DNA from 2 places in the Methylobacterium sp. NPDC097929 genome. Region 2 is predicted to be linked to the other one. Evidence: predicted binding sites of a transcription regulator. Region 2 holds the regulator's gene; the other holds the start of a gene.
The links. Region 2 encodes LexA, which represses DNA repair genes until DNA is damaged. Its sites were predicted from a motif close to TGTTCNNNNTGTGTTCNG; they were not measured.
Positions count from the first base shown of each region.

Region 1 (5,612 bases), on a different contig from region 2:
GTCGCGCACCGCCGTCTCGACGATGCGGGAGGCCTCGACCGTCGCGAGCTTGTCCTTCGTCTGACCCTGGAATTCCGGCTCGCGGATGAAGACCGAGAGCATCGAGGCGCAGGTCGCCATCACGTCGTCGGTGGTCACCGCATTCATGCGCTTGGCCTGGTTCACGCGCTCGGCATGCTCGCGCAGGGCCCGGAGCAGGGCGACGCGCAGGCCGGATTCGTGGGTGCCGCCCTCCGGCGTCGGGATCGTGTTGCAGTAGGAATGCGAGACGCCGTCATCGGCGACCGTCCAGGCCACGGCCCATTCGAGCGAGCCGTGCGAGCCGGGCTTCGTCACCTTGCCCGAGAAGATCGTGTCGAGGACGAGCTCCTTCCCCTCGATGTCCCGGGCGAGATAGTCCGAGAGGCCGCCGGGGAAGCGGTGCACGGCCTCGGCCGGCACATCGTCGAGCCCTTCGAGCAGACTGGGCGCGCAGCGCCAGCGGATCTCGACGCCGCCGAAAAGGTAGGCCTTGGAGCGGGCCATCTTGAACAGGCGGCGCGGATCGAACTTCAGCGAGCCGAAGATCTGCGCGTCGGGGTGGAAGCGCACCCGCGTGCCGCGGCGGTTCTGCACCCGCCCGATCGTCTCCAGCGCACCCTGCGCGTGGCCGCGCGAGAAGGTCTGGCGATAGAGGGTTTGGTTGCGGGCGACCTCGACCTCCAGCACGTCGGAGAGCGCGTTGACGACCGAGATGCCGACGCCGTGCAGGCCGCCGGAGGTCTCGTAGACCTTGGAGTCGAACTTGCCGCCCGCGTGCAGCGTGGTCATGATGACCTCGAGCGCGGACTTGCCCGGAAATTTCGGGTGCGGATCGACCGGGATGCCGCGGCCGTTATCGGTCACGACGAGGCTGCCCGATTCCTCCAGCTCCACTTCGATGAAGCTCGCGTGGCCGGCGACCGCCTCGTCCATGGAGTTGTCGATCACCTCAGCGAAGAGGTGGTGCAGCGCCCGTTCGTCGGTGCCGCCGATATACATGCCGGGCCGGCGCCGCACCGGTTCCAGCCCCTCCAGCACCTCGATCGCCGAGGCGTCGTAACCGGCCTCCGCCGGCTCCGGCGCGGGTGCCGGCTGCGCCGCCGCCACGGGCGTCAGGCGTCGCCGCCGCTCGGCCTCCGCGGCCGGCGGCTTGGCACCGGGTCCAAACAGGTCGCGTGCCGGATCGCTCACGCGACGGCTCCTCGAATCGGGTCGGAGGCGGGCTGCATGGCTCTTCATACCCTCGTTGTACTAGAACAAACAGGAAACAAAAAGCCTCCTGTCCGCTTCCGCCGGTCGCAGCGCTCGCGCATGCCGGTCGCGTTCGCGCTCGGTCCGCACTCACGCTCGGGCCCGGCCACGGCGTCAGACTTGCCGTCGAACCCGCTCCAGTGATGCGGGCGGATGGTTAAGCGTCTGTCACGATCCCGTGCCACGATCATCCGCGGCCGCCGCTTCCCTAGCATCCGCTCGCGGAAGGCAGAACGTTGATGGGAGGCAGCCGAGGGTGGCGACGGGAACAAACACCGACCGCCGGACGTTGAATTCGCAAGCCCAGCTTGACCGTAGGGAGCCACGCCGATGACCCCCGCTGCCGCCCAAGCGCGTCACACCTCGCTCCTGCGTCTGGAACAGGCCGCCGGTCAGGCCTTCGGTTATGCCGAGGAGCAGGAGCCGGCAAGCGCTCGTTCCTCCATGCTGCTCTCCTCGTCGAGCTTCGCCATCGCCACGGTGGCGACGGCGCTCGCCGCCACCATCACCTATCTCGTCTGAGCGGAAGGCGGCGTCCTCACGCCGCCGCGGGCAGGGCGCAGAGGCGGATGTCGCGCGCCAGCGCATCGACCCGGGCCGGGTCGGAATCCCAGGCGAACATGAAGCGGGCCGCTCCCCCGATGAAGCCGTAGAACTGCCAACCGCGGGCGCTCAGCCCCTCCTGCACCGGGAGCGGCAGGTTCAGGAACACTCCGTTGGCCTCGACCGGCGCGGCGAGCGAGACGCCGGGCAGGTCGGCGATCCCCCTGACGAGCCGCCGGGCGCAGTCGTTGGCGTGCCGGGCATTGCTCAACCAAGCGCCGCTCTCCAGCATCCCGACCCATGGCGCCGAGAGGTAGCGCATCTTCGAGGCGAGTTGCCCCGCCTGCTTGCAGCGGTAATCGAAATCCTGCGCGAGCCGCGGATCGAAGAAGATCACGGCCTCGCCCACCGCCATGCCGTTCTTCGTGCCGCCGAAGCAGAGCACGTCGACCCCCGCCTTCCAGGTCAGCTCGGCCGGCGAGGCGTCGAGCGAGGCGCAGGCATTGGCAAAGCGCGCGCCGTCCATGTGCAGGCGCAGGCCGAGCGAGCGGCACGTCTCGGCGATGCCCGCGATCTCCGCCACCGTGTAGACCCGCCCCGTCTCCGTCGCCTGGGTCAGCGTCACCGCTCGCGGCTTGGGAAAATGGATATCGCTGCGCTTGCCCGCGATCGCCCGCACGAGGTCGGGGGTGAGCTTGCCGTCCTCCGTGGAAGCGGTGAGCAGCTTCGAGCCGTTGGAGAAGAATTCCGGCGCGCCGCACTCGTCGGTCTCGATATGCGCGGAATCGGCACAGATCACGCTGTGGAAGGATTGGCAGAGCGAGGCGAGCGCCAGTGAGTTGGCCGCCGTGCCGTTGAAGACGAAGAAGACCTCGCACGGCGTCTCGAACAGGCGCCGGAAGCCGTCCGCAGCGGCCTGGGTCCAGCTGTCGGCGCCGTAGGCCGGGGCGTGGCCGGCATTGGCCGCCTGCATCGCGGAGAGGGCTTCCGGGCAGATCCCGGCATAGTTGTCGCTGGCGAATTGCTGCTCGGCCACGGCGCGTCCCAGACTTGCTCACCGAAAAGAAAGGGCCGGACGACATCGCGGTCGTCCGGCCCGACTCTTCGAAGGTTAGGCGGTCGTGGGGCGGCCCGGCAACCGCTCCGTGCCGGGGGCTGCGTTGCGCGCCCCTCAGGCGGCGGCGAGCGACATCGACATCGATTCCTTCTTCATCAGCTCGCGGTAGAAGCCGTCGAGATGGGTGAGCTTCTCTGGCGAGCCGTCCTGAACGATCTTGCCCCCCTCCAGCACGACGATCCGGTCGAAATCCTTCAGCGTCGAGAGGCGGTGGGCGATGGCGATCACCGTGCGGCCCTTCATCAGGTTGGCCAGAGCAGCGCGGATCGCCTCCTCGGATTCGGCATCGAGCGCCGAGGTCGCCTCGTCGAGGAGCAGGATCGGCGAGTCCTTCAGGATCGCCCGGGCGATGGCGATGCGCTGGCGCTGGCCGCCCGAGAGCTTCACGCCGCGGTCGCCGACGATGGTGTCGAAGCCTTCCGGCAGAGCCTGGATGAAGTCGGTGCAGTGCGCCGCCTCGGCCGCCTTCCAGACCTCCTCGTCCGTCGCGTCGGGGCGGCCGTAGCGGATGTTCTCGCGCAGGGAGCGGTGAAACATCGACACGTCCTGCGGCACCACCGTGATCGCCTCGCGAAGCGATTCCTGCGTGACCCGGTTGATGTCCTGACCGTTGATCAGGATGCGGCCGCCCTGCACCTCGTAGAAGCGCTGGATCAGCGAGAACAGGGTCGACTTGCCGCCGCCCGACTTGCCCACGAGGCCGACCGTCTGGCCCGGCGGGATCAGGAGATCGAAGTCGGAGAAGACGGTGCGCCCATCGGGGTAGCTGAAGGCCACGTGGTCGAAATGCATCTCCGCGCCGGTCTGGCCGACGAGGGTTTCCGCCTCGGGGTGATCGACGAGTTCGTGCGGTTGCAGCAGGGTGTGCAGCGCCTCGGAGAGGCGGGCGGTGTGCTGGGTCGCGTCCACCAGCGCCACGGCGAGGTCGCGGGTCGCGGCCAGGATGCGGATGCCCAGCGTGCAGACCAGCACGACCTGACCGGTGGTGGCTTGGCCCGCTTCCCACATCTTGATCGACCAATAGAGCAGGCCGAGGATCGAGATGACGGTGAGGATGGCGTGGGTGATGCGCAGCTTCTCGAGATAGAGCAGCGACGAGCGGCGCGCCCGCATCTCCGAGCCGATGGTGCCGTCGAAGCGGACGATCTCTCGGTTGAAGGCGGAGAAGGCGCGAACGAGCGGCATGTTGCCGACGAGATCGACCATCTCGCCGTCGACGCTGGCGGCTTTTGCCGCGAAGTCGTGGTGCAGCGGCTTGCCGGCCGAGGCCATCTTGAACATCAGGAGCACGACCGCGGCGAAGATGCCGGCGAGAACCAGCGCCATCGTGAGGTTCACGGTGCCGATGTAGATGATCGACAGCGTGGCCGCGACGCAGGGCGGCATCACGTTGAACGTGAACATGTTCTCGACGGTGAAGATCGCGTTCGAGGTCGCGGTGATGCGCGAGGCCAGCGTGCCCGGCTGGCGGTCCGCGAAGAAGGACGGGGCGTGGCCCGTCATGTGGCGGAAGAGATCGCGACGGATGTCGCCGGTCACGCCCACGAAGGTGAAGGCGCCGACCAGCGCCGCGACACGCCAGAGCAGGTTGTCGGCGGCGATGAAGGCGATCAGCAAGGCCAGCGCCGACCAGACCTGCCCGGTGCTCGGCCCCTTGCCGAGGGCGTCCACCACGCCCTTCAGGGCGTAGTCCGTCGAGACCGAGAAGGTCACGGCGCCGAGAACGGCGAACAGGATCACCAGATGGGGGATGATCCGGCGCTTGAGATAGCGCCCGACGAAGGCCCCCGGCCTGTTGGCGTATTGGCAGAGATCTTCCATCGCGATCGTCAGTCCCGATTCGATCAGACCCGCTGGGCGCCGATTGTGGCTGAAGGGCGCGCAAGGCACCCGTTAACCGCAACGCGAAGCGTCGCCTTATGTTTCGCGCGCATGCAGCTTTCCACCCGGTAAGGCGGCGAAGCTGAACCGAACTTGAGCGTGGATGCGGCGCACAACGATTCCAAGCGCGTCGCGCCGCGCAGGTCAAGGCTCCCGGCGGAAGCTCTCCCCCCTCACGCCGCCTCGTTTCCATCCGTTCGGCGGGTTTCCGGCATGATGAGAAGGACGAGTGCCAGCCCGGCCGCTCCGACCACGGCGAGACCGAGGAAGGCCGCTTGGCTGCCGAGTTCGTCCGCCATGAAGCCGGCGAGCGCCGTGGACAGGGCCGCGCCGATGCCCATGCCGGTCCCGACCGCGCCGAGCGCGGTGTTGAAGCGGCCCGTTCCCCGGGTCACGTCGGAGACGATCAGCGGCACCATCACCCCGAGCACCGAGGCGGAGATTCCGTCGAAGACCTGGATCGCCACCATCCAGTAGGGGTCGCTCACGAGGGCGAAGAGCAGCCCGCGGATCGGCAGGGCGGCGAAACCGATCAGGAGGAGGGGCTTTCGGCCCCAGCGCTGGGCGAGCCGGCCGACGAAGGGGGCGGTCAGGGCCAGCACCGCCTGCGGGACCATGATGCAGGCGGCCACCAGGGCCGTGGCGGTCTCGCTCGCCCGCAGGGTCATGACGCTGCCGACCAGCGGCAGCATCGCCGCGTTGGCGAGGAAGAACAGCACCATGCAGGCGGCAAAGCACAGCAGTGCCCGGTTCTTCAGGAACGCGCCGAGGCCGCCGGCCGCAGGCCGCTCGGGCTCGC
Region 1 covers NZ_JBMVEP010000001.1:769,473-775,084, forward strand. The annotation lists gene parE (DNA topoisomerase IV subunit B) at 1-1,212, opposite strand, end outside; gene ACPCJR_RS03680 (hypothetical protein) at 1,603-1,794, shown strand; gene ACPCJR_RS03685 (threonine aldolase family protein) at 1,811-2,851, opposite strand; gene ACPCJR_RS03690 (ABC transporter ATP-binding protein) at 2,987-4,753, opposite strand; gene ACPCJR_RS03695 (MFS transporter) at 4,987-5,612, opposite strand, start outside.
Region 1: the regulator LexA is predicted to act here: its motif matches at 1,274-1,291, upstream of parE (DNA topoisomerase IV subunit B).

Region 2 (5,612 bases):
TCCGGCAGGGCTTCGAGCGCGGGTAGGAGCGCCCGCAGCCGGGCCGGCGCCTCGCCCGCCAGCAGCGCTTCGGCCTTGGCGTCGAGGGCGAGCGGCCGGGATGCGGTGAGGTAGTAGGCGCTGTCGAGGAGTTCGACGAGGGTCTTGGCCCGCTCCTTGAGGCCCGGCATCGCGGCCGTCAGCTTTTCGCGCAAGGCCGGCGTCAGCGTCTCCGGCAGGCCGCGCTCGGCGCCGCGGGCGGGCAGAATCGCCTCGATCGCATCGACGAGATCCGAATCGGCGCTGCCGCGGATGTAGAGGCCGTTCAGGCTCTCCAGCTTGGTGAAGTCGAACCGCGCCGCAGAGCGGCCGATCGCCTTCAGGTCGAAGGCCGCGATCATCTCCTCGGTGGAGAAGACCTCCTGATCGCCGTGGCTCCAGCCCAGGCGCACGAGGTAGTTGCGCAGGGCCGCGGGCAGGTAGCCGCGGTCGCGGTACTCCTCGACGCCGAGCGCGCCGTGGCGCTTCGAGAGCTTGGCCCCGTCCGCCCCGTGGATGAGCGGGATATGCGCCATGGCGGGCACGTCCCAGCCGAGCGCCCGGTAGATCTGGCTCTGGCGGGCGGCGTTGGTGAGGTGGTCGTCGCCGCGGATCACCTGCGTCACGCCCATGTCGTGGTCATCGACCACCACGGCCAGCATGTAGGTCGGGGTGCCGTCCGAGCGCAGCAGCACGAGGTCGTCGAGGTCGCGGTTGGCCCAGGTGACGCGGCCCTGCACCGCATCCTCGACCACGGTCTCGCCCTCGGTGGGCGCGCGCAGGCGGATCACCGGCTTGACCCCCTCCGGCGCCTCGGACGGGTCGCGGTCGCGCCAGCGCCCGTCGTAGCGCGGCGCGCGGCCCTCGGCGCGGGCCGTCTCGCGCATCTGCGTGAGTTCGTCCGCCGTGGCGTAGCAGTGATAGGCGTGGCCTGCGGCGAGCAGGCTCTCGGCCACCGCCCGGTGCCGGTCGGCCCGGGCGAACTGGTAGATCACGTCGCCGTCCCAATCGAGGCCGAGCCAGCGCATCCCGTCGAGGATCGCGTCGATCGCCCCTTGCGTCGAGCGCTCCCGGTCGGTGTCCTCGATCCGCAGCAGCATGCGTCCGCCGAAGCGGCGGGCATAGAGCCAGTTGAAGAGGGCCGTGCGCGCCCCCCCGATGTGAAGGAAGCCCGTGGGCGAAGGCGCAAAGCGCGTGACGACCGGTGACGACATCGGCGGCTGGGAGGCTTCTTTGAAAAAGTACGGGATGGCGGGAGGGCGGCCTCGGCCGGTCTCGGCGGGCGTGTAGCACGAGGAAGCGGATGCGTTAAGAATCCGTCATCATCGCCGGTCGTGCGTCGAGCGCATCGGTCCGAGGGCGCGCACATCATGGCGGAGGGCGGCGGCAGGGTGGTGCGGGGGGCGATCCCAGCCCTCGCCGCCGGCCGTTTCCTCGGGCCGGCGGGCGTCTGGCAGGGCGGCCGGCACTGGCTCGGCCAGGGCCTCGCCCGCGAGGCGGAGCAGCGCCGCCTGTTCCCCTGGCTCGCCGTGGCGTTCGGGGCCGGCATCCTCCTCTTCTTCACGGCGACCGACGGCGAGCCTTCGCTCGTCGCGCCCCTGGTCGGCGCCGGCCTGAGCCTCGCCGTGACGCCGCTGCTTAGGGCCCGGCCCGGATGGCTCGCGCTCGCGCTGGCCGTCGCGGCCGTCTTCCTCGGCTTCGCCGCGGGTGTCCGGCGCGTCGCCGCGGTGTCGGGGCCGGTTCTCACCCGGGTGACGATCGCACCACTCTCCGGCCTCGTCGAAGGGCTCGAGGAGCGCGAGGGCGGCGCGCGCCTGATCGTGCGGGTCGACAGCTTCGGCACGCTCGACGCGGCGACCCGCCCGCGCCGGGTGCGGGTCTCCTACCGGGCGGCTCAAGCGGTGCGGCCGGGGGACGCCATCCGCGCCACCGCCCGCCTGCTGCCGCCCCCGGAGGCGGTGCAGCCGGGCGGCTACGACTTCGCCCGCGACGCCTATTTCCGCGGGATCGGGGCCGTCGGCTCCCTCGTCGGCAAGGTCGAGGTCGGGCCGCCGGCCGAGACCCCGCCCCTGACCCTGCGGCTGGCCGCGGCGATCGACGACGCCCGCAACGGCCTGACCCGGCGGATCACCGACGCGATCGGCGGGCAGGCCGGGGCCGTGGCGGCGGCGCTCGTCACGGGCAAGCGCGGCCTGATCGCGGCCGGGACCAACGACGTGCTCCGAGCAGCCGGGATCTACCACGTCGTCTCGATCTCCGGCCTGCACATGGTGCTGGCCGCGGGCGTGGTGTTCTGGCTGGTGCGGGCCGGGCTCGCGCTGGTGCCGGCGCTCGCGCTGACCTGGCCCATCAAGAAGATCGCCGCCGGGGCGGCGATGGTCGGCGTGACCGCCTATTGCGCCTTCTCCGGCTGGGACGTGGCGGCCGAGCGGGCGCTGATCATGACGCTGATCATGCTCGGCGCGATCCTCGTCGATCGTCCGGCGCTGAGCATGCGCAACCTCGCGCTGGCCGCCCTCGTCGCGCTGGCGCGCGAGCCGGAGGCGCTGCTGGGGCCGAGCTTCCAGATGTCGTTCGGGGCGGTGGCCGGCCTGATCGCCTGCGCGCCGCTGATCGACGGCCGGCTGCTGCGGGCGGAGGGCCGCTCCCGTCTCGGGCGCGTCGCGGCCTCGGCGGCGGCGGCAATTCTCGGCACGCTCGCCACGACCCTCGTGGCGCAGGTCGCGACGGCGCCCTTCGCGACCTATCACTTCCAGACGGTGCAGCCCTTCGGTCTCGTCGGCAACGCGCTGACCCTGCCGCTCGTCTCGCTCGCGGTGATGCCCTCGGCGGTCATCGGGATGCTGGCCTATCCCTTCGCCCTCGACCGCCCGGTCTGGTGGCTGATGGGCCTCGCCGTGCGCGGGATGCTGGAGATCTCGTCTTGGATCGCCGGGTTCGGGCAGGCCACCGTGGTGCTGCCGGCCTTCGGCCCGGCGGCCCTGGCGCTGCTCGCCGCCGCGCTTCTCGTGGCGACCCTGGCCGTGTCGCGGCTGCGCCTTCTGGCGCTGCTACCGGCCACGATCGGCCTCGCCCTGGCCGGCGCTCCGGATCGCTTCGATCTCTACGTCGATCGCGATGGCGGCGGCGCGGCGGTCCGCGGCAGGGACGGCCGGCTGATCGTGCTGGGGCGCCCACCGGTCTTCGTTCTGGAGCAATGGTTGAAGGCCGACGGCGATCCGCGCCGTCCCGACGCCGCCCTGGCTGCGGCAGGCCCCCGCTGCGACCGTCTTGGCTGCACCCTCACGACCGCCGACGGGCGCGCCGTCGCCTTCGTGACCGACAAGCGCGCCTTCGCGGAGGATTGCGCCCGGGCCGAGATCCTGATCAGCCGCCTGCGCGCGCCGCCGGGCTGCGCAGCGCCCCTGGTCGTCGATCGCGCCTTCCTGGTGGAGCGGGGCGCCACGGCGATTCGCCTTCGCCCGGCCGGCCCCGACATCGTCACGGCCCGCGGTGCCGGCGCGGCCAAACCCTGGCATCCGCAGCCCCCGGTCGCCCCGCCGATGCCGGCGGCCGCGCCGGACAAGGCGCCGACCGCCGGCCCGGAGACGGCGGACCCGGTCGATCCGCCGCCCGACGAGCCTCAGTAGCGGCGCACGAGGCTGACCAGCTTGCCCTGGATGCGCACGCGATCCGGGCCGAGCACGCGGGTCTCGTAAGCGGGGTTGGCCGCTTCGAGGGCGATGGAGGTGCCGCGGCGGCGCAGGCGCTTGAGGGTCGCCTCCTCGTCGTCGATCAGGGCGACGATGATGTCGCCATTATTGGCGGTGTCCTGCTTGTGGATGACCACCAGATCGCCGTCGAGGATGCCGGCCTCGACCATCGAATCACCGCGCACCTCCAGGGCGTAGTGCTCGCCGCCGGAGAGGAAGTCCGGCGACATCGCGATGGTGTGGCTCTGGCTCTCGATCGCCGAGATCGGCGTACCGGCGGCGATGCGGCCCATCACCGGCACCATCACCGAACGTCCGTTCCCGTCTTGGGCCTGCAGCATCGGCGGCTTCGGCGCGGGCGGCTTGCCGGCAAGGCCCCCCTCGACCACGCTCGGGGTGAAGCGGCGCGGCTCGGCGCCCGCCGCGGGCCTGGCCGCCGGCGCGTCGGGCATGCGCAGGATCTCGATGGCCCGCGCCCGATTCGGAAGGCGGCGCAGGAAGCCGCGCTCCTCCAGCGCCATGATCAGGCGGTGGATGCCGGACTTGGACTTGAGGTCGAGGGCGTCCTTCATCTCGTCGAAGGACGGCGGCACGCCGCTCTCCTGCATCCTCTGCTGGATGAACTGGAGCAGCTCGAGTTGCTTGCGGGTCAGCATGCGGCACCTGCTGTCGACCGCGGGCCGGGGGCGCCGCAGAATCGTGGAAAACAAAGCACGAACAGCCTAGACGTTCCTCTCCTGTTCCGCAAGCGCGTGCCGCGACACGCGAAAGGCGGCGGAGCCCTCGCCCCGCCGCCTCCGTTCTCGACCGTTCGCCCGTCGAATCAGGCGGGAATCACGTCGACGATCTCGTAGGTATCGGGATCGATGATGACGATGTCGTCTCCGACCAGCACGAACTGCAGGCCGCGATAGGCCGGCACGACCGAGAGGATGGCCGGCGGCAGCGGGTGCAGCGACACGGAGCGCGGGATCGCCGTGCCGACGCGGACGGAGAAGTTCACGTTCGTGACCGGGCGGATGTTGGTGCGGGTGATCGACTGGCGGAACTCCGTGCGCTGAGTGGTGCTCAGGCTCTTGGAGGCCCCGCGCGCCTCGCTGGCCGAGCCTCGGCCGCCCCGGTCGCCCGCACGATCTCCGTCGCGGCCGCCGCGCTCGCCGGCCGCGTCACGTCCACCGCGGCCGTCGCGGTCGCCCGCCCCGTCGCGGTCGGCCTTGCCGGGTTCGCGGTCGCCGCGCTCTCCCTGACCGGCGCGCCCGCCCTGTTCGCCGGCTCGGGCCGGGCCGCCGTCGCGGTCGCCGCGAGGACCCGTCTCGCTGCCGCCGGTGCCGCGCGCGGCACCCCCGGCTCCGCCGGCCGCACCGCCGCCCGCCTCGCCGCCGCGGGCTCCGCCGGTCTCCGCACCACCGCGGGCGCCGCCCGCTCCGCCACCGACCTCACCCGCACCGCCACGGGCGCCGCCGCCCGCGCCGCCGATACTTCCGGCTCCGCCGCCCGCACCGCCGCCGGGGCCACCGCCGCCGCCCGCGCCACCGGCCCCCATTCCGGCGCCACCGCCGGCTCCGCCGCCCGCACCACCGCCGGCTCCGCCGCCTGCGCCACCACCGGCGCCGCCCGCGCCGCCACCCTGAGCCAGGGCCGTCGCGGCGCCGAGTACGAGGATCGCCGCCGTCGCCGTGCTGCGAAAGAACTTCGTCATGTTCAAGGTCCTCTTGATGCCGGCGGCCGGACGCGGCCCCCAAACTGCGCTCGCAACGGCGCAAGGCTGAAAACCGTTCCGGCACCAAGGCGATCGGGATTCTTCGCCGGCTCTATCTTGGCAATTCATATACTTTCGCCGGGAAGACTGACGCGGCGAACGGGAACATCGCTATGTGTCTGGAAAATCTGTGAGAGAAGCGG
Region 2 covers NZ_JBMVEP010000002.1:245,657-251,268, reverse strand. The annotation lists gene gltX (glutamate--tRNA ligase) at 1-1,232, opposite strand, end outside; gene ACPCJR_RS09210 (ComEC/Rec2 family competence protein) at 1,389-3,647, shown strand; gene lexA (transcriptional repressor LexA) at 3,641-4,366, opposite strand; gene ACPCJR_RS09200 (DUF1236 domain-containing protein) at 4,534-5,409, opposite strand.